2 regions of the Mucilaginibacter inviolabilis genome follow, and region 2 is predicted to be linked to the other one. Evidence: riboswitches for the same ligand, from Rfam matches in the RefSeq annotation. Region 2 holds a riboswitch; the other holds the start of a gene.

Region 1 (12,287 bases), 2.5 Mb from region 2:
CTCAGATTGTTAACAGCCCAATCTTCTACATCAGTTTCTTTAATGCTGATCTTATCGCCAAGCTTAATATTTTTAAGCATAAATGGCGAATCGATGAATATGGCTTTAAAAAAACCATTGCTATAACCTACTACTTCCGACCACATATGCTCATGGGTATCGCCCTCCACAAAATCAGATTTTACTACAAACCTGTAGCCCTGGGTATCGCTCCCATGTTTTTGCAGGCTATCAATAAACTGGGATATATATTTCTGAGCCGTACGCTTTAAAGCCAGAAACCGGGCATCATCCTTTGGTAATGTTACAGATTTATATAACACATTATTTTCAACCTTAGTTTGCTGACCATAAGCGCCTGTTATAGCAAACAGCAACAAAATAAACAGTAGATTTTTCATGCACTTTTTCACTGATAAAGTTGGGATCTTCAGGTTTTAACTCCAAAACTATAGTTTAACGCAAATCTGGCATTACACCACAACCGTTATTTTTATCCCAGCCCCTTATTGATGCACCGGCAACAAAAACTTTTTAAAGTTTTATTTTAACACTTTTCTGCTCAAAAACAGGGCAAAAACACATCAAAAACTGCTTAAAATTCACTCAAAACCATCGATTTTAACACTTTTTAACAAATTTTAGATGAGTTTTGAGAGGTTTAAAAAGTGTTAATTTTCTGAATATCAAATAACTACCTGCAAAACAGTTGATTTTTGGGCTTATTTTTCCCTTAACCAAACAGCCCGGTTTCTCTCTTTTTCGGAGAAACCGGGCTGCTTGTACTAAGATACAAAATCCTGACCGGTAATACAAGAAAAATCAGCATGATTACACGCTTTACCCCTTATAGTTTCTGTCTGTTGGCACATCAAATCTTTTTGGGATGCCGACTATTTTATATGGTTAATTTGTTTAAATTTAGCTATATGAAAAAAGTAACCGGCATAGGCGGCATCTTCTTTAAATGTAATGATCCGCAGAAAATGAAGGACTGGTATTCTCAAAATCTGGGACTGCCTGTTGAGCAATATGGCACCATGTTTAGATGGAGAGATGCAGATGATCCCGATAAAGAGGGCACTACTGTTTGGAGCCCTTTTGCAAAAGACACTAAATATTTTGAACCTTCGAAAAAGGACTTCATGATCAATTACCGGGTCGAGAACATCGAAGCGTTGGTAGAGCAGCTAAAAAATGATGGCGTAACCATTATTGATGAAATAGCTACTTATGATTACGGCAAATTTGTTCACATCCTTGATCCCGAAGGAAACAGTATTGAGCTTTGGGAAGATATTTAATTTAGCCCATTATCGTTTCTGTTTGCTGGTGCTCAATAGTAAGGTTTACGGATCTTTCCCCTCCGGGACGGGTACGGTGACGCATGTTCTTAGGAATGGTTAACAATTGCCCGGGTTGTAATTCGATAGTCCCGGTCTCCAGGTCGATGAGCAGGGTGCCTTCCAGTACCAGGAAAGTTTCGTCGGAGTTGGGATGCAGGTGCCAGAAATAAGGTTCGGTCATGATCCCTATCCGCACGATATGATCATTCACGCTGCTCAGAATGGTATTAAAATAATCCTGCGGATGTTCTGCCGAGATCACTTTTGTGTCGATAACAGTTGGTTGTAAAAACTCCATATGTAATAAAACAGATTTTATACAAAAATACAATAGTAATCTAACAAGGGACCCATATTATTCATCCTCCTGCGCTTCTTTTTCCCGGCTATCGCTTATCTGTAAATATTTGTTTGCCGGGAACCAGGAATCATGCAGCGGGTAAACATGGTACTTTTTGGCTTCAATCTCAAACCAGGTCCGCAATTCTTTTACCTTTTCGGGATATTTTGCGGCCAGGTTAAAATGCTCATTAAAATCGTGCTGCATATCATATAGTTCCCAGGTATCTTTCAGGTACGATTGCCCCTGGTGATGATAAGCCTCTACTTTCCATCCATCCTTATACAAAGCCCTGGAAGCCCCGCTTTCATAGTATTGCAGCGTGTGCCTGTCTTTAGCAGCAGGATCATTCAGCGTATATACAAAACTTGTTCCTTCCACAGGTGCCTGTTGGTAACCATTGACCGATGCCGGAACCTTCGCCTTTATAAGCTCCATCACCGTTGGCCATACATCAATCAAGTGTACGTATTGATTGCGGATGCCTCCGTTTTCTTTTATAAAACCCGGAGCATACAGGATCATGGGATTGTGCGTTCCCCCTTCCGCATTAGCATCACCTTTCCAGAGTTTAAAGGGAGCATTGGTGGCTTGTGTCCAGCCCAGGGGTATATCACCCTTAAAATTCTTTCTGCCTATTTGATCTATGTTTTCCAATGCCGCTTTCACCCGCTCTTCATGGCTGGCCTTCTCCATTCCTTCGGGCACACCGGGTATGTCGGCGGTATATTTGGTAGCGCCATTATCGCCGATGATGACCATCACCACACTGTTTTCCAATTGCCCGATTTGTTTTAAATAATTAATCACCCGGCCTATCTCGTGATCGGTTTGCGATAAAAAGCCGGCATGTGCTTCCATGGCCCGGGCCATTACCTTTTTTTCATCAGCCGAAAGACTTTCCCAGGGCGCTATTTTTTCATTACGGGGCGGCAGGGTAACGTAGGCAGGTACCACACCCAGGCGTTTTTGATTGGCCAGCACCAACTCGCGGTATTTATCCCAGCCCATATCAAATTTGCCTTTGTATTTATCTATCCATTGCTTATCCGTTTGTAAGGGCGAATGCACCGCACCCGGTGTAAAATACAGGAAAAACGGTTTCTGCGGATTTGCTTTGTGCTGATTGCGAATATAATCAATAGCCCTGTCGGCCAGCATCGTAGTTAAATGCGTCCCTTTCCCGGTATCTACCCGCGCCCGGGTTATGCCTTCCCAAAGTACCGGGTAGTACTGATCGGTCGCCGATTCCAGGAAACCATAAAAACGATCAAAACCGCGCCCCGTAGGCCAGCGATTGAAAGGACCAGCCGCGGTTCTGTCGGCCAATGGGGTTAAGTGCCATTTGCCTACAGCAAAAGTGTTATAGCCGTTTTCGCGCAATACTTCGGCTATGGTGGCTTTTTCAAAGGGCATATAGCTATCGTAACCGGCCGCATCAAAAGCGGTTTCGGTAAAATGCCCCATGTGTACAGAATGATGATTACGCCCGGTTAAAAGCGCGGCACGCGAAGGCGCACACAAGGCTGTTGTATGGAAATTGGTATATTTTAATCCGTTTTTGGCCAGGCTGTCAAACACCGGTGTTTCTGCCAACCCCCCAAAACTGCCGGCGGTACTAAAACCCACATCATCCAGCATAATAATCACGATGTTCGGCGCTTTTACCGGTGCCTTAGGAAGGTAAGCGGTTTTGAAAAGCTTGGTGGTGGTATCATATTTTACCGGGTCCTGTTGATATTTTTTTTCGGGGCTGTGCTGGCCATAGCTTAGTAAAGGGCACAGGAGAATTACCACTGCGGTACAAACTAATTTAGGGATGTAGCTTATTGTTCTCATCGGTATTTATGAGTGATACGATGAAAACACCGACCACAGGTTAAAGTGGGTTTACATGGTTTACACTTTTTATGGTTAACATACATTTAACAAATTGAAGGTGAATGTATTATGAAAAAAATCATCACAATTCACCAGATTTTATGTAAACCCAGATAAAGATACTAAAACCAACTAAAGGCTAAAAAAGGGACTGTCACCCTGAGCCCCGTCGAAGGGTTAAGCGCAGAGGCCCGCCCACCATGCTTCGACAGAGCTCAGCATGACAGCCTTTTAACACGGTCGATAGTTTGCCCTATTCCATTCCCCCTTCCCCAGGGAAGGAATCGCACTATCCTTCACTTTTTAATACCGGATGCTGAATGATAAAATCTTCAGCGTTCAACATTCAGCATCCGGTGTTCGATATTTACATGCTATTCCATCACCCTTACTTTCAAAAAGCTTGGGCTATCTTTTGAGGTATAAACCCGGTGGGTTGCTTTTTTAAAGTCGGTGTCTTTTGCTTTCATAATGTCCTGGAACTGCTGGGTATTCCTGTCAATCAGCGGGAACCAGGTGCTTTGTACCTGCACCATTAATCGGTGACCTTTTTTAAAGGTGTGCAGCACATCCTGCAGTTCAAAATTAACCGGTGTTACCTGGCCTGGTACAAATGGCTCGGGTTTACTAAAATCATTGCGGTATTTGCCACGGATAGCTTCACTGCGTACCATTTGCTGATAGCCCGACAGGTAAACATCCTTGCCTGTCCACTTATTATTTCTAGTCGAATCGGGATAAACATCAATCACTTTAACTACCCAATCGGCATCGGTGCCTGTAGTGGATACTTTTAAATTGGCCCATATATTACCGGCCAATGTCACGTCCTTATCCAGCACATCAGTTGCATAGGTGAGTACATCCGGTCGTTGCGCGGCAAAACGCTGGTCGCCGGTCATGTACTCCCGCTTCATATCCATAGTTGTGCTATTGATAAAAGGCACCGGTTTGTTTGGGTCTGATATAAACTCATCAAAGCTGCCTGCTGTAGCTGCCGGTGCATCAAAAGACAGTTTACCGCCGGGCAGTAGGTACAGTTTCTTTTCAACAGCCTCTTTTGCGGGCCAGGTATTATAGGTTTTCCATTGATTGGTACCTGTTTCAAATGCAGATACCGGCGCCAGGTTCAGATCGGTACCTTTGAGATAATGACTAAAAAAGGCAAACTCAATCTTTTCGCGATAGAATGGCCCGGTTGGCCCACCAAAATCCACATCGCCTAAATGGTCGCCATCACCGCGGGCCCAGCCGCCATGTACCCAGGGACCCATGGTAAAGTAAATGGGTGTTTTAGGATTTTCTTTCACCAGTGTTTTATAGGTATTGATAGCGCCGTACAAATCCTCAGCATCGTACCAACCGCCGGTAACCAGTACGGCGGTTTTAATATCATGCAGGTGGGTCAGCACGTTACGGTCTTTCCAGTGCTGGTCATAGTCGGGATGATCCAGCATCTCGTTCCACAGGCGTATAGTATCTTTATAAAACTTATCGTTGGTATTTTTTACCGATCCCATTCTCAGGAAAAAATCATAGCCATCTTCGGTTCCGGTATTAAGCCCAGGCGACCGGCGTTGCGTAGGTTTATCATCCTGGCGATTGGTAAAAAATGGGTAAAAGCCAAAGTTAGCTACCAGCATAAAGGCGCCGTTATGAAAAGCATCATCGCGATACAGATCGGCCATGGGAGCTTGTGGCGATGCAGCAACCAGCGCCGGATGGCGGCTCAGCAATGAGGCCGTAGTATAAAAGCCAGGATATGATATACCCCATACGCCTACTTTACCATTATTATTGGGCAGGTTTTTCAACAGCCAGTTGATGGTATCATAAGTATCCGTGCCTTCGTCAACATCGTTTTTGGTTTTATGAACCTCTTTTTCGGGTGTCATTTCTTCAAAAATACCTTCGCTCATCCAGCGGCCGCGAACGTCCTGGTAAACAAAAATAAACCCGTCATGCACAAATAACGACGATGGACCCAGACCGCCTTTATACACATCTGTTCCATACGGCGCAACGCTGTATGGTGTGCGGTCCATCATGATAGGATACTTTTTCGACTGGTCTTTGGGTACATATACCGAGGTAAACAGCTTTTTACCATCGCGCATGGGTATCTGGTATTCGTATTTCTGATAATTAGCCTTGATGTACTCGGCATCAGGCGCCTGGGGTTGAGCGTAACCGCTGATGGCCGCTATCGTCAGCCATAAACAGATAAATAATGTTTTTTTCATTTAATAAGTCAATCAAGCGATAAATGTACCTGAATAAAATATAAGAGGCAACTGGTGGAGGGTCTTAAGTTTGGAATGAGCAGTAAGGTATTCCTCCCCTGCGGATTCTTTTCAAGAGACGCTTCATCCCCTTGGAGTTTCCTGAAAGGGACCGGGCTTTCCATTGTTGTAGCCAATAACTCAGGGTCTCTTGCAGCGGACCTTGAGTAGACAACAAGTTAACCCACAAAACTTACCAGCCTAAAATTTCAACAGGAGGCTCCTACGGAGCCAAAAAACATGCTTTTTAGGCCTATAAACACGTGGCCCCGCTGGGGCCGGCAATGCTTTATATGATAACCAGTTAACTTACAAAACTCCCTGACCTAAAACTTCAACAGGAGGCACCTATGAGGCCAAAAAACGTGTTTTTTAGAACTATAACACGCCCCCCTAGGGCCGACAAAGCTTTATACTATAACCAATTAACTTACAAACTCCCCAACATAAAATTTCAACTGGAGGCACCTACGGGGCCAAAAAACGTGCCTTTTAGGCCTATAAATACGTGGCCTGGCTGGGGCCGGCAATGCTTTATATGATAATCAGTATACCTGGTCTGCCGTTCGGCCTCAGAGAGGTCACCTGTTTATAGATAAAAATTAAAGAAATTTGGACTCCTGCGGAGTCTCCTAATCGAGAACCTGCTTTCCGGATGCTCCTTAGTTTAGATGGGGTAACTTAAATATTTAGGAGCCTCTGAGTAAACAACAAACAAAAAGCCCTTAGTTTTATGACCAAGGGCTTGAAGGGGGGAATAATATGGGGATAATAATAAACTTTTTATTAAAATCCGCTCTCCGTAAGCAATAACGCGTGTGTTGCGCGCCTTATCAGTTGCATGGAGTTTTTAACCTCCATTTTTTCAAGCATGTGACGCCTGTGTGTCTCCACGGTGTTAATACTGATAAATAATTTCCCAGCGATCTGCTTGGAGGAAAATCCTTCTCCAATCAAATCGAGCACTTCCATTTCTCTTTTTGTGAATGTTCTAACTTTTTCTGTGTACATACGATTGTCCGTTTCAGGGAATAAAACGTTCTACCTATGTGCTGTGCTGGGCTGATTAGTATTTGTTGTCTTCCCTCGTTATAAAAAATGTGAGCTGCAAAATTGCAGTACCGGCAAGAAAAAGCAGACGGGATATTTACGCGATCGGCATCGTGATTTTACGTTGAATACATCGCGTAAAATCCATCAGGGCTGCGGGGTTTTCACGGATTGTCAGATGCACATTCTTGCGGATGCCGTTGCTATGGAATGAGCATCTGCGAAGACAATTTTAAAAATAGTTTCCCGTTAATAATAAGCCCTTTACCAATACCAAACATCAATTTATCACAATGAAAATAAAACACACCTATCCCGTCCTGATCCTGGTGCTTTTACGGTCGGTATCCATGGCACAGGTAAATTCTTTTACTATCGACAGCAGTAAATTCAACAAACCGGTAATGCTCATGCTGGATACCATTTATAAGGACGACCAGGGAGGCAGGATCAGAATGGGTGAAATTTCGAAAAGTAAGGCCAGCGAAACCCGGATCGATTCTGCAAGAAAAGCATTACGGGCCATCGATGCTAAAAATTTAGTTAAAGTAAAGGGTATCATCAACAAATATGGCTGGCTTGGCCCGCAGGATGTAGGTATGAATAGCAGCCAGGGCTTGTTTTTAGTGATACAGCATGCCGATCTTGCCACGCAGGAAGAATATCTGCCCATGGTAAGGAAAGCGGTAATGGATGGCAAAACACTCTCGAGCAATTTAGCACTGTTAGAAGACCGTGTTGCCATGCGACAGGGCAAAAAGCAGATTTACGGCAGTCAGCTATTCAACAACAAAACAACCGGCAAATTATGCTTTTATCCGATAGAAGATCCCGACCATGTGGACGAAAGACGCAAAGCTGTGGATCTGCAACCTATTGCAGCGTATGCCAAACTATTTAACTTAACCTGGGATATAACAGCCTATAAAAACTCGCTCCCTGAAATTGAAAAGGCAGCCAAAGAACAGAAATTGTAAGTTAGTTGTTCCGGCACAATTTTCCTCGAAAGGGGTGTCATGCTGAGCCTGTCGAAGTATGGCGGGCAGGCCTCTGCGCTCTACCCTTCGACGGAGCTCAGGGTGACAACCGCTTTTAAGATATTATATATTAAATCACCCGCTTAATTAATTCCACAGGATTAAAAAAATGATTCAGCGGGCCATTCCCCTTGCCCATTTGTCCATCTTTCCCGTTCAATATGGCCAGGTGTACGTATTGTTGCGCAAGGGTCACCGCATCTGGCAGTGATCTGCCTATAGCCAGGTAAGCGGCTATGGCCGATGACAGGGCGCATCCTGTACCACGGGTGTTTGGGGTATCGATTTTTTCAAACTTGTATTCCTGTATATTGCCGTCGTTTGTAAAATACAAGGAGGTTAATTGTGCGGCATCCAGGTGACCGCCCTTGAGCAGGACAGATCTTACTCCCAACTCCATGATCCTTTTACCGGCTATTCGCATATCCGCTACAGTATGTACAGACATCCCGGTTAAAACCGCAGCTTCATCTAAATTAGGGGTAACAATAGTGGTTATGGGGAATAATTTTTTAACGATGATTTCCACCGTACTATCTTCCAGGAGCCGGTGCCCGCTGGTTGATACCATGACCGGGTCAAATACCACCGGAACTTTAGGATACTGTTGTAAAGTATTTACAATGACCTCAACCACATCAGCAGAATGCACCATGCCTATTTTGATAGCATCCGGAAAAACATCATCCAATAAGGCTTGCAACTGAGCTTCGACAATAGTGGCGGGTATAGGATAAATGGACCTTACCCCGCAAGTATTTTGAACCGGGAGCGCAGTGAGCACCGAGGTAGCATAGCAGCCCAGTGCCGAGATGGTTTTGATATCGCCCTGCATACCGGCACCGCCGCTACCATCGAATCCTGCAATTGTTAAAACGGATGGATAGCCTTGTGTTTTTTTACTCATCGTTGATCTTTTGATAAAAATTAGGCTTATGGGCTCAGGACTGAGCGGTGTGGATAAAATAAATCCAAACTTTTCCCTCCGCCGGTATCAGCCGGATCAGGTTCAAAGGGTTTATCTCAATTCTTTGCAGAATACCCCTAAAGCCATGGCAAATGTAGTTTTTTTCCTGATGGCATATTACCGGTTACTGCGCCAAATGAGACTATTAAACCATATATGGCGATAATATAGATATTAATATAATTAAATTTTAAATGCTTGTAGGCAATTGTTATTTATTACTTGTCTATATAGCTGTAAACCAATTAAATCATTACGCATATAAACCCATTAATATATGCTCATCAATTTACCGGACATTAAAAAATATTTAACATTTCTTAGTTATTTAACTAAACATATTATAATGCTAAATCGTTTAATACCCTACCCTCCTTATTAATTTATCTCCAATTATCTCTTTATGCCACCAATAAAAAGCCGATATGCCTATGGATAAAACACCGCTTTTGAGCTTACAACCGATCAAAAATTTATAAACCAATTTAAAAACCGACAATGAGAAAAACATCCAATTCAATTACCAAAGCATCTATTGCTTTATTAGGCTTTTCACTGCTGTTTACAGCGGCCTGTAAAAAAGACCTTTCACCCACCCCGCAAGCCGACAACGCCTCATCAAAATTAAATACCAGCGCCATTGGCGTTAGCGGTCCTAAAGGCGTTTGCTACGTAGAGGTTAACAGTAACGATATCCGTAACGTGGGCAAGTATACCCTATCAACCGGGCAGCAGCTGTTTGATATTGCCATTATCTTCGCGGCTAATATCAATTATAACACCACCACCAAAAAGGCCGAGTTATTTTTTAATCCGCAGGTAACTAATGTATTGAGCAACAAAGCTACTTACATACAAACACTGCAGGCCAAAGGCATTAAAGTAATGCTTTCTATTTTGGGCAATCACCAGGGTGCGGGTATCTCTAATTTCCCGAGCCAGCAGGCTGCCCAGGATTTTGCCCAGCTGCTCAGCAACGCCGTTACCACTTACGGCCTTGACGGTATCGACTTTGACGATGAGTATGCCGATTATGGCACCAACGGAACCGGACAACCTAATTCCAGTTCATTTGTTTACCTGGTAACCGCCTTGCGTCAGCTGATGCCAAACAAACTCATTTCTTTCTATTTTTATGGCCCTGCAGCATCGCGCTTAAGCTATAACGGTGTAACCGTAGGCTCAAAAGTTAATTACAGCTGGAATGCTATTTATGGCTCTTATTCGGTACCAAACGTTCCGGGATTAGCTAAAAGCAATTTGGGTCCTGCGGCTATCGATATCCAAAGCACCAGCTCATCAACCGCGGCTTCACTGGCTACACAAACTGTTAATAACAGCTACGGTATTTACCTGTATTATAACCTGCCTAATACAGATGTACATACTTACTTAACCAGCGTTTCCAATGCGCTATATGGTAAAGCTACCGTGAAACAGCCCTAAAGTTTACCCTTGAAAAACTAATAGAAACCGACATGAAAACATCTATCAACTTATTCTTTAACAGGACAGCCATTGCTTTATTAAGCTTTAGCCTGATGTTTACAGCAGCCTGTAAAAAAGACCTTACTCCTACTGCAAAAACAAACACCGCTTCCTCAAAACTGGGCACCAATGCTATTGGCGTTAGTGGCCCTAAAGGCGTTTGTTATGTGGAAGTGAACAATAACGATATCCTTAATGTAGGCAATTATACCCTGTCAACCGGGGAGCAGCTTTTTGATATCGGTATCATATTCGCGGCCAATATTAATTATAACACCACTACCCAAAAGGCCGAGTTGTTTTTTAACCCGCAGGTAACCGCTGTATTAAATAATGCAGCCACCAAAATACAGCCATTACAGGCCAAAGGGATTAAGGTAATGCTGTCCATCCTGGGCAATCACCAGGGTGCCGGTATCTCTAACTTCCCGAGTCAGCAAGCCGCGCAGGATTTTGCACAATTATTAGCCAACGCAGTAACAACTTATGGTCTTGACGGTATTGACTTTGATGATGAATACGCCGATTATGGTACCAACAATACCGGACAACCCAACTCCAGTTCGTTTGTTTACCTGGTAACCGCACTACGCCAGCTGATGCCTAATAAGCTGATCTCCTTTTACTTTATTGGCCCTGCTGCATCAAACTTAAGTTACAACGGTGTAACCGTAGGCTCAAAAATTGATTATAGCTGGCAAGCTTACTATGGCAGCTATGGTGCCCCTAACGTACCGGGCCTGGCTAAAAGCAATTTAGGTCCTGCTGCTATTGATATCCAAAGCACCAGCGCATCAACTGCTGCATCATTGGCTACACAAACGGTTAGTGATGGTTATGGCATCTACCTGTACTATAACCTGCCTAATGCCGATTCGCACACTTACCTGAGCAATGTATCTAACGCGCTATATGGTAAAGCAACGGTGTTTGGCAGCGGCGGCACTACACCACCGGCTACCGGTGTTACTTTTTACCAGGATATCAATTATGGTGGAACCGCCACCAGCACTATAGCCAAAGGCAATTATACCTTATCACAGTTGCAGGCTTTAGGCTTTGTGAACGACTGGGCATCATCGGTAAAAATACCTTCGGGATGGACAGTGACCATGTACAGCGATGATAATTTTACCGGTACATCCTGGACGTTAACCGCCAACACTGCCAATTTCACCACCTTGTCGCCCAATGCTAACGATGTGGTAAGTTCTGTTAAAATTCAATAATCGAATAAGAATTAAGAGTCAAGAATCAAGACATAAGTGAAATGATGTATGATCATTTTCCAGGGCTCTCGATTCTTGACTCTATCAACGCTCTATTTAACTGTTATTAAAAAACCTATTATGAAAAAAAATGCTTTTTTAACGAGGGTAGGGTTGCCTATGCTCTGTATGTTGGCTCTTGCCTTTACTTCGTCCTGCAAAAAGGATAGTGGAAATTCCGCCGAAAAACTACAAACACTTGGCGCCTCCAAGAATAGTTTAAAAACACAGGCGGTCACTTCCAATGCCGACTTAATTGCTTACAAAAACAGTGTACATAAAATATTTGTAGGCTTTTTGGTAGGTGATGGTGCCGATCCTGCAGCCAGTTATAACCCAGCCAATGCACCGGACAGTACCGACTTTTTGGAGTTTTTTGCCGGGAATGATGCCACACGATCACACTGGCGCGCTGCTCAGGCCAAGGGAACCAGGATAGTGGTGTGCCACTTTCTGCAGGATGCCTATTTTGATGGCTCTTCCAAGGATCCGGCTACGCCAACTTCAACCAAGACTGTTGCCAGTTCAACCAGCACTTATGATCATTGGTCGCAGGCGATGTATAACCAGCATATTGTAGCCGACTCTTTAGATGGGATAGACCTGGATATAGAATCCGGAACTATCG
Region 2 (12,287 bases):
TTAAAAGCGGTATCAGGGAATAACTGATCTATAAAACAGGGTACAAATAACTCAATCTTCATCTATTACACAATTACACAGCGCTTAGCTCCGCATTTTGCTTAACTTTTTTTTCTGCCGACAACAAAGAAAACAATAATATTAAACCTATTATAAAAAATATGGCCAATACCAATACCGAATTACGCGGGCTGCCGGTCAACTCCTCAAAAAAGCCAAAGCTAAACACCCCGCCCACTATCGCCAGCTTTTCGGTAACATCGTAAAAACTGAAGAACGATGCAGTGTCGGTAATGTTTTCGGGTAAATATTTAGAATAGGTGGAACGCGACATGGACTGGATACCGCCCATTACCAAACCTACTACTGCTGCCACCACATAAAACTCAGTAGCTGTAGTAGTTAAATAAGCTGCGGCGCATACACCTATCCAGATGATCACCACCCCTATAAGCACCTTTACATTTCCATATCTCCCGGAAAGCCTCGACATTAATGTTGCCCCGCCAATGGCTACCAGCTGAATTATTAAAATGGTAGTGATCAATGCCGAAGTAGGCATATGCAGTTCTTTAGCCGCAAAGCCTGTAGCCACCAGCATAATAGTTTGTACCCCCATGGAGTAAAAGAAAAACGCAGGCAGGTATCTTTTGAGCAAAGGCATGGTTTTTACTTTTCGCCAAACTTTGCCCAGTTCTATAAAGCCTCCTTTGATGATATTATGATCGTGACTTACCGCATTGGGGCTTCCCTTGGGTAATACAATAAACGGAATAAGGGCGAACCCCATCCACCATACGCCTACCAGCAGGAAAGATAAACGGGCCGGGAAGGTTTGATCAACAATACCAAACAGTTCTGGTTTCAGTACAAACACAAAGCAAATAAGCTGCAGCAATACACTGCCGATATAGCCATAGGTAAATCCTTTGGCGCTTACGTTATCCTGCATGTCAACTGTAGCAATTTCGGGCAGGTAAGAGTTATAAAACACAAAACCACCGCTGTAGCCAATAGCCGCCAGTGCGAAGGCTATAATACCCAGTTCGATATGACTGGCATCGAAAAAATAAAGTACGCCACACGCCAGGGCGCCTACAGCTGTAAAAAACTGCATGAATATCTTTTTATTCCCCTTATAATCGGCAATGGACGATAGTATGGGCAGCAGCAAAACAATGATCAGGTATGCGGCCGATAAGGCATAATCAGACAATGCGGTATTGATAAAACTTTTGCCAAAGAACGTTACCCTACCGCCATTGGCCTTGGTAATAGCCACATAATAAGCCGGAAAAATGGTAGAAGTGATAACGAGGTTGTAAGCAGAATTGGCCCAATCAAAAAAGGCCCAGGCCCTGATGGTTTTTTTATTATTTTTGGTTTCCATTGAACAATAAAAGTATACAAATTTTAGTATTTGCAAAAAGCAGATATTTTAAGCCGGGCTTAATTACCTGTTAATTTAATTATTTGCAGAAACAAGTTGATATTTAAGGGGTTTAACTAAAAAATTAACCCTTATGAGAAGAGCCGCCTGGCTGTTATCATTCAGCCTCCTTATCGTTTTTAATCTTGTGGCGCAAACTCCTACACTTAATGGTGTGTATGCAGGTATGCGATTTTCGGTTAGTCCGCTTATCGGCGGCGGCATGAACAGAACGGATATGGTGATATTGTTTAGGCCTGACGGTTCGTTTAATAACGAATTAAATAAACCCGACTGGAAAACCAGGGTGAGTGGACATTACCAGGTAAGCGGATCAAAAGTAACGGTGAATTATACCCGCGGAACTGACCAGTTTGACATACAGGACGGTGACCTTCATGGTGGCGGTTCAGTATTATTTAAGCTCAGCGGATCGGCTATTCCCCCGGGATATTATGAAATGAAACATGTGGCAGGTGCCGGTGGAGCAGGCTCGGGCATGGTTGCTGTTGGGGTATCCAGCAATAATGGTTTAATTTTTGATGGAAAAGGACATTTTAGTAATTCCAAATCGGCTGCGACTATAGTTTCGGGCGATAATGTAGGTGGCGGAAGCACCAAAAACAGCAGCGGTAGCGGTATTTATAAAATAGATAATGGTACGCTTACCCTCACCTACAGTGACGGAAGGACAGAAATACATAACTTTTTTTGTCAAACGGGCGGAAGAAAGCCTATGGCAGCGATTGATGGAGGGATATATTTTATGAAGGGCGATGATGACAAACCTGCCAAAACTACAAATACGATGAATCAACCCGGTAAAACAAGTATTGCCACAACTACCGATGCAACAGGTAACACCGAAGCAAAAGCATTGCTTTTAAAGGCCAACAGCATACATGGCGGCACTAAGCTCGATGTGATTAAAACCATGCGCTATTCGGCTACTATTATGGGCGTAAAAGCAATATCTTATTTGGATATACCCGGCAACAAAATCCGGATAGAACTTTGGGAAAACGGTAAGATGATTTCTGTTGAACAGGAAGAAAATGGCAACGGCTGGCAATGGCTTAACGGCAGAAAAGCGGCTATGCCTTCTGCAAGGATAGCGGAAATGAAGAGTACTTTCTATTCGGGTTTGCTGGGGTTACGCAAACCGGCCATCAACCAGATGCAGGTAGTGAGTATGCAAAAATTGAAGAATAATAACACTTATTCGGTTTTATGCAGGCTTGACGGTAACGATTATATTTTTGCCATTAACGATCAAACCCAACTAGTGGCCGAGGCCAATAAAACATCGGGCAGAACATCCATATCTGTCCTGTCAGATCTGCGCCCGGTACAAGGTATCCTGATCCCTTTTCATGAAGTGGTTACATCAGGCATCAAAAAACTGGTTATTCAATACGATAGCTTTGAGATCAATCCCGGCTTTAATGCGGATACCTGGAGTGTACCCGCAGGGATGTAACGATGAACATAGGGCAAAACTAAAAAGCGTCATTGCGAGGCACGAAGCAATCTCTACTAAGGCTGGTCAACTTTGGATGTTGGCTCTGTACAGCATAGAGATTGCTTCGTTCCTCGCAATGACGTGTGTTTTTTTATTTAAAGCCCTTCCTTTCGAGAGGGCTTTTGTGGGGTTTATTTAGCGCTCCATTTTTGTTGTAAAAGCTTCATAAAATAGCCACCCACTACGCTACGTGCCTGGAAACCTACCTGTTTACCATTGGTAGTTTCGTGCCAGTCGCTCAGGGGTACACGGGTTGGTGTTTCCATAGCATATTTGTAAACCGGGTTAGCCAACGCCTCAAAATCGGCTTTGTTTTTGGCTAAAGTAGCTGTCCAGATGATCCAGTCGCTTTTGGTGTAGGTTTTACGGCTATCCAATGGCAATCCGTACTGATTTTGTTTGGTTAGATAAAACTTTACCTCCCGGTCATAAACCGATTGCGGGAACAGATTTAAGCCCAGTATCTTATCCCAGATAATATTATATTTCTGACTCCAGGTATCTTTTTTATCAAACACCAGCGAATAATGATCGCCGGCGTCGGCCATTTTCATCCATTTGCTTACCATATCTTTAGCCATTGCCCTGTATTTTGCAGCCACGTCCTTCTGACCAAGCAAATCAGCCAGGCGGGCATAACAACCTACCCCCACAATAGCTTTGGCCGATAAATTGGCGTTACGGGCCAGGTGACCGGCAAAATCATCGGTACAAAGCTGATTGGCAGGATCTAAGCCTTCTTTAGCCAGGTAATTTGTCCAGGTGGTTAATATTTTCCAGTGCTTTTTGGCATAAGCAGGGTTATTGCCATTCGCTTTCGCTATAGCCAAAGTTAATGCCAGCATATTACCAGACTCTTCTACAGGCATACCTTCCCCATAAGTTTGACCATTGGCTAAAGGATAGGTGCCCAGATCGTGGGCAGCAAAATCATGGGCAAATTTACCGCTTTCGCTAAAATAGAAGATCCCATTCATCATACCTTCCATCAATTTAGGGTTGTAAAGCAAATATAAGGGCGACGAGGGATAAGTAATATCAACAGTATTGATGGAGCCATTACTGAAATTCTCTTTCGACAGAAATAAGATTTCACCTTGCGGGCTTTTTACCAGTACATGAGCAGCAATAGATTGTCTGTAAGCCAGTACACACAGTTTAGCGTAATTAGTACCACCAGCATTTTGAGCATCTTTATACATAGAGGTATTAAATGCAGCACATTTTTGCAGAATACCAGGATATTCCACGGCAGCTTTTGCCAGTACCTGTTCTATGGTTTTAGTTTGCGCGTTTTGCCACCATGGTTTTAAATTGGTATGAAAGTATTGTACCGGTGTAATATCATCATAGCCCAGCTCCACAAATTTAGCCACGGCTGTTTTACCCACTTTACCAAAAGGTATCACGGTATTTAAAACCAGGTTGCTTCCCTCTTTTACCGTTGATTTGCTGTCGCCGCTAAAAAATGAATCGACAGCTTGTTTACCGGTGCTTACATATTGTTGTGCATTGGCTGCTTTTGGTACGGCCACATACATATATCCCCAGTCGATACGCAGATCGTCGCCTTTCTTTTGCAATATGGGCTGCTCTATGGTGCCTGCTTTTAAAACCGACAGCGTACCCGATGTGTATTGTTGCGTGGTTACCGGTTGTTGTGCTGTATTGCGTGCAATATCTGCCGATGCACCAAAGTAAACTTTTACATCATGTGATGCCCCATCATTTGATTTTACTTTATAGCTGATATAAGACACCGGACGTGATAAAAGATTAAGATCACTCATCAGCAATGGCGAGGTGAAGGTAAGCTGCAGATCGGCCTTCCCGCATTTAAAATTGTAAATAGTTTGGGTAGCATTTATGGTTACGCTGGTTTGTTTTGCCAGTTCCAAAGCAGTATGGCCTGTTGGTTTAAGCTCATCGGCCAAACCGGCATCAAGCCAGGCACCGCCACCGGTGTTGGTACAATGTAAAGCCAATACATTTTCGCCTTTTTTCAATGCGCTTACTGCATCGTCAGAAAGTATAAAATATTGCAGATCGCCATTGGCGCCCCCTTGTTCGTTTACTTTTTTACCATTGATGTAAACCTCGGCTTCGTCATCGTGGTGCAGCCTTAGCCAAAGTTTATTAAAATTCAAATCGTTCAGGGTAAAAGTGCGGCGTACCCAGATATCACGACCTGTCCATAAGGTTTTGGCAGCCTGTTTATCATTACTAAATGGAGCAGTCCCCGTTTTCCAGCTGCTATCATCAAATTTGGCAGACGCCCAATCTTTGGAAGGTTCTGTCTCTGTAAACTTACAGGCATAAGGTTTTTCATCAGCTGCAGCCAGTACAGTTTTATATTCAACCGGCTCTTTGCCCATAAAACGGTAAACGGTGCCATCAACTTTAATCAAACCCAGCATTGATTGATCTTTACCTGTCCAGTGATGAGTGGTAGATTCATTCAGGTTATCGGTGAACGACCAGATACTGAAATAAGGATTGTGTGTGATAAGCGGATAAGCAGGAGCTTTGGTAGCCTGTGCCCTGGCCAAAAAACCGGCCAATGCAAGGCAAGCAACTAATGGGAACCTTTTCATGTTTTTATAAATGGTTTATACAATATGGAATTATAGAGCCGTAAATATTTGCATTTTCCGCCTTAAAACAGATACCCCACCACAAAAAGCGTTAAATTGACGATTAATTGAGACGATATGTAGAAGATGTGCAAATGTGCGGATATGCAGATGTGCAGATGAGGTTAGATGCGCTAATGAGATTGAATACGTAAACGCACCAGATCAAGAAATCAAATCATCAATCATTACCTTCATTTGCACATCTGCATATCCGCATATTTGCACATCCGGTTTTATTTGCACATCTGCATATCCGCACATTTGCAAATCTGGTTTTACTTAAACAGTTCGAAACTATATTGAGCTACACTCCAGAACTCATCTAGCGCTATGATACGAGGTTTAAAAAATGAAATAAGTGCAGGCCAGTCGTTACGATTAAAGATGCTTGCAGATGGCAACGTTTTGATAATACGACTTACCAGTTTATTATTTTCGTCGCGGGTATGCAGTTCCCAATCCCACTCTTCATTAAAATTCGTGTTAAGTACAGCTTTCAGCTCTTTGAACTGCTCAAACATTAGTTCTTGCATGCCGGCGTCGGGGTGTGAAATTTCGATAGCAATGTAGGCCTGGCGATTACCGGCCTGCATTTTAAAGTTGAGGTGCTTGATGCCGGTTTTATAATTGATCCAATTAATTCTTAAGCCATCGGCCGATAGCTGTGGTGCTATATACTGCCCAAATGCGGTCCAAAAAGCTTGTCTGATCTGTGATGCCTCGTCTTTTGAATACAATGTGTTGTTGATAATTTTACTGAGCCTGCAAAATTATAGAAAATATCGGCAACGGTATTTGAATGAGTAATTTTGGATTATATTTTTTTACGATATCTATTGTAATGAAACTATAATAATTATCGTTATGGTATTTATTACAATTAAAATAAAAAGACAAAATCATATGGTAACCTTGTCACAATTACCTATAAATATAGTCTTACTAAATATACTAAATCTATGAAAACCTCCATTTACCTCGTTTTGTTGCTTATTATTTTTTCATTTGATAACACCTATGCGGCCGATAAATATACTGCCGGTTATTATATCGACTCTACTCAACATAAGGTTGAGGGCCTCATTTCTTTTGACGGTTCTGATTGCGAAAATTTTCTATTCAAAAAACAGCTTGGCGATAAAACGCTCAAAATAAATGTGGCCAAATGTCCGCAATTTGAGGTGGGTGGCCATGAATACGTAGCTATTAGTCAGGTAGATTATGTTGTTATCTTCCGAAAAAGGCACATTGATAAAGCCTACGCCGAGCTCCTGGAATCGGGTAATGTAAAACTCTATATGATTGGGTTAGCACTATCAAGGATGGACAAAGTACACCACGTTGCTGCGGTGGCTACAGAAGTAGCCGATAATACCAAGGGAAGTGACATGTCTGGTTATTTCACCAAAAAACGTATCTATTATTATGTAAAAAGAGATAGTGAAAATAAATACACACTGGTCGACCATCACAAAGGTAAATTCAAAAACCAAATGGAGGCTTACTTAAAGGATAAGCCCGAGATAGTGGCACAACTGGATAAGAATAAAGATTATAATTTTAATAATATCGAATTGATTGTTCATGCTTACAATGAAAATTCACCTGTGCATACAAAATAGGGTTTATCAAAAAAACAATCAAAAAGCAGCCTGATTGAGAGGCTGCTTTTTGATTTACAGAATTCGGCTTAAAACCTGTCCCAAAACGCAGGTGGTTCAATACCTAATGTACGCAGGTAAACATAAGCTTGTGCACGATGATGGATCTCGTTATCAATAGCATAAAGTATAGTGCCAATATTTTTATTTTCATAAGCTCCAAAAGCCAGTTCAACTTCTAAAAAACGCTCTATGGAAATTTGTGGCCAGTACTCATTCAATTGCGCAGTGATCTGATCCCATTGCTTTAAAATTTCGGCTTTAGGTTGTGCCTGTATTTTTCCCGAAGAATGATCAAGCAGGGTATTCCACTTGCCGGTGATGATACCATCAATACCGTGATGAGTTATATCCATAATTTCAATAGCCATTACGCCAAATGAACGCATCCCTCCTACAGAATAATTGAATAATTTATCTTCCGGAAAAGCCTCAATAACTTTCCGAGTTAATTTGCGGTGACCTTGCCAGTGGTTTAATAAAGCTTCTGGCGAAATAAGTTGAGCGGCTGAATTGTCTACTTGTTGTTGGATTGAATTTGTTTCCATGGTTTCTTTTGTTTTGATTATAAAACAAAGTAACTGCAGGCCAGTGACAGCCTTATGTCAGTAGCCATGAAAGAAATTAAAAAAATAAATATCTCTTTGAATTATCTATTTTTTTATAAGTTTACCGCAACTTTAGGGGTGTCCTTTAATGGACTGAGATAATACCCTTTGAACCTGATGCAGTTAGTACTGCCGAAGGGAAAAGTGACGATAACCCTATGTGGTTATTTTTTCTTTCCTCCATGTAACGGGGCCATTCCTAAAGTCGAGATTTTAGAAACAGAATGGAAATTACCGTCAATCAACAAACTTACGAGGTTACCGATGTATGCAATGTGCAGCAAATGCTCGCTATTGTATTCGATGCCCAGCCAAAAGGCATTGCCGTAGCCATCAACCAGGCCATTATTCCAAGAGCCAATTGGGATAATCAGATACTCAGCCCCAACGATCAAATCGTCATCATCAAAGCAACACAAGGAGGATGATGTTAGATGTGCGGATATGCAAATATGAAGATGTGCAGATAAATCGCCCCTTCACAAAAGTCACTAATTCATTAATTCACTAAATCAATAATTATTAAGTGCAAATAGATTCCCCTTCAAAAATCGATAATTCAATAATTAGCTCCAATCACTAATTCACTAAATCAATAATTCAATAATTGTATAAGGATGAAGCAAGAAAAAATTCCAACCGGCAAGGTATTAACTACCGATCCGTTCCCGGCCTCCAGAAAAGTTTTTGTAAAAGGCGAGCTGCATGACATCCAGGTAGCCATGCGCGAGATCAGTTTAAACGATACTAAACTGCACGGCCGCTTTGGCGAAACAGAACCCAACGCGCCCGTTACTGTTTATGATACCAGCGGCCCGTATACTGATACTAACGCTACTATTGATGTTAAAAAAGGGCTACCCCGTTTACGTGAGCAGTGGATCTTGAACCGGGCAGATGTGGAACAACTGGAAGGCATATCCTCCCAATACGGGCAACAGCGTTTAAACGATAGCAGCCTGGACGAATTGCGCTTTGCTCATGTAAGCAAACCTTTGCGGGCAAAGGAAGGTATGAACGTATCGCAGATGCATTATGCCAGAAAAGGCATTATTACACCCGAAATGGAGTATATCGCTATTCGTGAAAATCAACGTATCGACTTGTTAAAGGAGCAATTAAACGGACAATACGAGGTGATGAGCCATCAGCACCAGGGCCATAGCTTTGGAGCAAATACCCCAAAAGGATATATCACTCCCGAGTTTGTACGTTCGGAAGTTGCCGCCGGTCGTGCCGTGATTCCTTCCAACATCAATCACCCCGAAATTGAGCCGATGATCATTGGTCGTAATTTTTTGGTGAAGATCAATGCCAACATCGGCAACTCGGCTGTTACTTCCAGCATTGAAGAGGAAGTTGAAAAAGCAGTATGGGCCTGCCGCTGGGGAGCGGATACCATCATGGATCTTTCAACCGGGAAAAATATCCATGAAACCCGCGAATGGATCATCCGTAATTCGCCCGTACCTATCGGCACCGTACCTATTTACCAGGCCCTGGAAAAAGTGAACGGTAAAGCGGAGGACCTGACCTGGGAGCTGTTCCGGGATACATTGATTGAGCAGGCAGAACAAGGCGTAGATTATTTCACTATTCATGCGGGTGTACTGTTACGCTATGTACCGCTCACGGCCAAGCGTATCACCGGTATTGTATCAAGAGGAGGTTCTATCATGGCCAAATGGTGCCTGGCCCATCACAAAGAAAACTTCCTGTATACCCATTTTGAAGAGATTTGCCAGATCATGAAAGCCTATGACGTGGCTTTCTCCTTAGGCGATGGATTAAGACCAGGCTGTATTGCCGATGCTAATGATGCCGCGCAATTTGGAGAATTGGAAACTTTGGGCGAACTGACCAAAATTGCCTGGAAACACGATGTGCAAACCATTATTGAAGGCCCGGGCCACATCCCTATGCACATGATCAAGGAAAACATGGATAAGCAACTGGCCCATTGCGGGGAGGCACCATTCTATACCTTAGGACCGCTGACTACTGATATCGCTCCCGGTTACGATCATATTACCTCGGCTATTGGCGCCGCCATGATCGGCTGGTTTGGTACAGCCATGCTATGTTATGTTACGCCAAAAGAGCATTTAGGATTGCCTAATAAAAAAGATGTAAAAGACGGCGTGATCACCTATAAAATAGCGGCCCATGCGGCCGATCTGGCTAAAGGGCACCCCGGTGCACAATACCGGGATAATGCTTTGAGTAAGGCACGTTTTGAGTTTAGATGGGAAGATCAGTTTAACCTATCGCTTGATCCGGATACGGCCAGGGAGTTTCATGATGAAACCCTGCCTGCCGATGGCGCTAAGATCGCCCACTTCTGCTCTATGTGCGGCCCTAACTTCTGTTCGATGAAAATTACGCAGGATGTACGGGAATACGCCAAGGAAAACGGTGTAGATGAAGCAGATGTGTTGGCAAAAGGCATGGAGCAAAAATCAAAGGAGTTTGCTGAGAAAGGAAGCGAAATATACTTGTAAAAGCTAGCTGTCATGCTGAACCTATCGAAGCATGGTGGGCAGGCCTCTACACACGAGTCTTCGACAAGCTCAGACTGACCGACCACTAATGAATAAAGGTATATGCAACTGATAGTTATTTCACATCCGGATACGGTAACAAATGAAGCGCGGATAATCAACCAACTGTTTGATGCTGGCCTAACACGTTTTCATTTGCGAAAACCTGATTGGGATGAGAAGCAGCTGGTCAATTTACTAAGGCAGATTGATCAGACTTTTTATCCTTATATCGCTTTACATCAGCAGCATCATATTGCGGTAGATTTTAATACCAAGAGATTGCATTATACCGAAAAACACAGATTGGCAACAGAACCGAAAAAACTGATCCTTCAGAAAGAAGAAGGCTATGTATTGAGCACATCCACACATGCGGATAAAGACTTACGAAGTTTTAAAAACTTCGTAAGTCTTACTCAGGATATTACAAACAGTTCATCTCCTCTGTTTGATTATACTTTTTTCGGCCCTGTATTTAATAGTATATCCAAAGCGGGTTATCAAAGTCAGCTGCCCAATGATTTCCAGTTACCATCAAACATCGCAACACCAATTATTGCTTTAGGCGGTGTGAAACCCTCGAATTTGGACAAATTAAAATTCATGGGATTTGATGGCGCGGCAGTTTTGGGCACGATATGGAACGATTCCGTACAAGCGGTCACCAACTTCAGGAAATTACAGGAATACCTTTTAACAAAACAAGCATGATTCATAAACTTCATTATATATCGCAGCCACCAACAAATGGAACACATCTTACAGCCATAAAGGCGGCACTTAACGCCGGATGTAAATGGATCCAGCTCCGGGTAAAAGACGCGCCCGAAAACCTGATCCTGGAATATGCACTGGAAGCCCGGGCCTTATGCGAGGAATTTGGCGCGAAGCTGATTGTGAACGACCATCCGGAAATTGCGCTGAAAGCCGGTGCTTATGGACTGCACCTGGGCTTACAAGATATGCCCATTGCCCAGGCAAGGCAAATAGTGGGCAATCAAATGATCATCGGAGGAACGGCCAATACTTTTGAGCACGTTGAACAACGCGTTACAGAAGGTGCAGATTACATTGGCCTGGGCCCCTACCGGTTTACCAGGACTAAGCAAAAGCTAAGTCCGATTTTAGGATTGGAGGGCTACCAGGCGATTTTAGAGAAAGTAAGATCAGCCGGTATCAATATCCCCATTATCGCTATAGGTGGTATCGAACCAGATGATATCCAGGCTATCATGCAAACCGGGATATATGGTGTAGCCATTTCAGGAGCAATTACTCATGCTACCGATGCCGCACAAATAACTCAATTCATATATCAGCAATTAAACACGAATGCTTTGAAAGAAGCTTAAAATTTAAAAGAGATGTTAAAAATAGCCGATAAAACTTTCAGCTCCCGCCTGTTTACAGGTACGGGAAAATTCAGTTCATCCGCATTAATGGAAGAGGCATTGGTTGCTTCGGGATCAGAATTGGTTACCGTAGCCCTGAAACGCGTTGATGTGAGAAACAATGAACAGGACGACTTACTGATCCGCTTAAAATATCCACATATCAACCTGCTGCCTAACACCTCAGGTGTGCGCAATGCTAAAGAAGCTATTTTTGCAGCGCAACTGGCACGCGAAGCCCTGGAAACCAACTGGATAAAACTGGAAATCCACCCCGATCCTAAATACCTGATGCCCGACCCTATCGAAACCCTAAAAGCCACGGAAGAACTGGCCAAACTAGGTTTTGTGGTACTCCCCTACATCCATGCCGACCCGGTTTTGTGTAAGCGGTTAGAGGATGCCGGTACAGCAGCAGTAATGCCACTCGGCTCGCCTATCGGCAGCAACAAAGGATTAAAAACCATTGATTTTTTAGAGATCATCATAGCACAAAG

What was found. Region 2 has a riboswitch for thiamine pyrophosphate ahead of thiS (sulfur carrier protein ThiS). Riboswitches for the same ligand answer to the same signal wherever they lie in the genome.
Region 1: another riboswitch for thiamine pyrophosphate. It lies ahead of thiD (bifunctional hydroxymethylpyrimidine kinase/phosphomethylpyrimidine kinase); the one in region 2 lies ahead of thiS (sulfur carrier protein ThiS).

Annotation. Positions count from the first base shown of each region.
Region 1 is NZ_JAANAT010000001.1:3,409,648-3,421,934, forward strand. Features, by position in the region: gene G7092_RS14000 (DUF2314 domain-containing protein) at 1-401, opposite strand, end outside; gene G7092_RS14005 (VOC family protein) at 930-1,304, shown strand; gene G7092_RS14010 (cupin domain-containing protein) at 1,306-1,644, opposite strand; gene G7092_RS14015 (arylsulfatase) at 1,702-3,525, opposite strand; gene G7092_RS14020 (CocE/NonD family hydrolase) at 3,942-5,810, opposite strand; gene G7092_RS14025 (response regulator transcription factor) at 6,636-6,860, opposite strand; gene G7092_RS14030 (DUF6624 domain-containing protein) at 7,193-7,876, shown strand; gene thiD (bifunctional hydroxymethylpyrimidine kinase/phosphomethylpyrimidine kinase) at 8,007-8,843, opposite strand; TPP riboswitch at 8,900-8,992, opposite strand; gene G7092_RS14040 (endo-beta-N-acetylglucosaminidase H) at 9,402-10,349, shown strand; gene G7092_RS14045 (endo-beta-N-acetylglucosaminidase H) at 10,382-11,620, shown strand; gene G7092_RS14050 (EndoS/ChiA family endoglycosidase) at 11,741-12,287, shown strand, end outside.
Region 2 is NZ_JAANAT010000001.1:915,666-927,952, reverse strand. Features, by position in the region: gene G7092_RS03585 ((Fe-S)-binding protein) at 1-62, opposite strand, end outside; gene G7092_RS03580 (MFS transporter) at 74-1,390, opposite strand; gene G7092_RS03575 (hypothetical protein) at 1,524-2,909, shown strand; gene G7092_RS03570 (glutaminase family protein) at 3,083-5,545, opposite strand; gene G7092_RS03565 (DUF4268 domain-containing protein) at 5,863-6,324, opposite strand; gene G7092_RS03560 (hypothetical protein) at 6,547-7,209, shown strand; gene G7092_RS03555 (DinB family protein) at 7,278-7,796, opposite strand; TPP riboswitch at 7,921-8,014, shown strand; gene thiS (sulfur carrier protein ThiS) at 8,081-8,284, shown strand; gene thiC (phosphomethylpyrimidine synthase ThiC) at 8,474-10,357, shown strand; gene G7092_RS03540 (thiamine phosphate synthase) at 10,460-11,110, shown strand; gene G7092_RS03535 (thiamine phosphate synthase) at 11,107-11,751, shown strand; gene G7092_RS03530 (thiazole synthase) at 11,764-12,287, shown strand, end outside.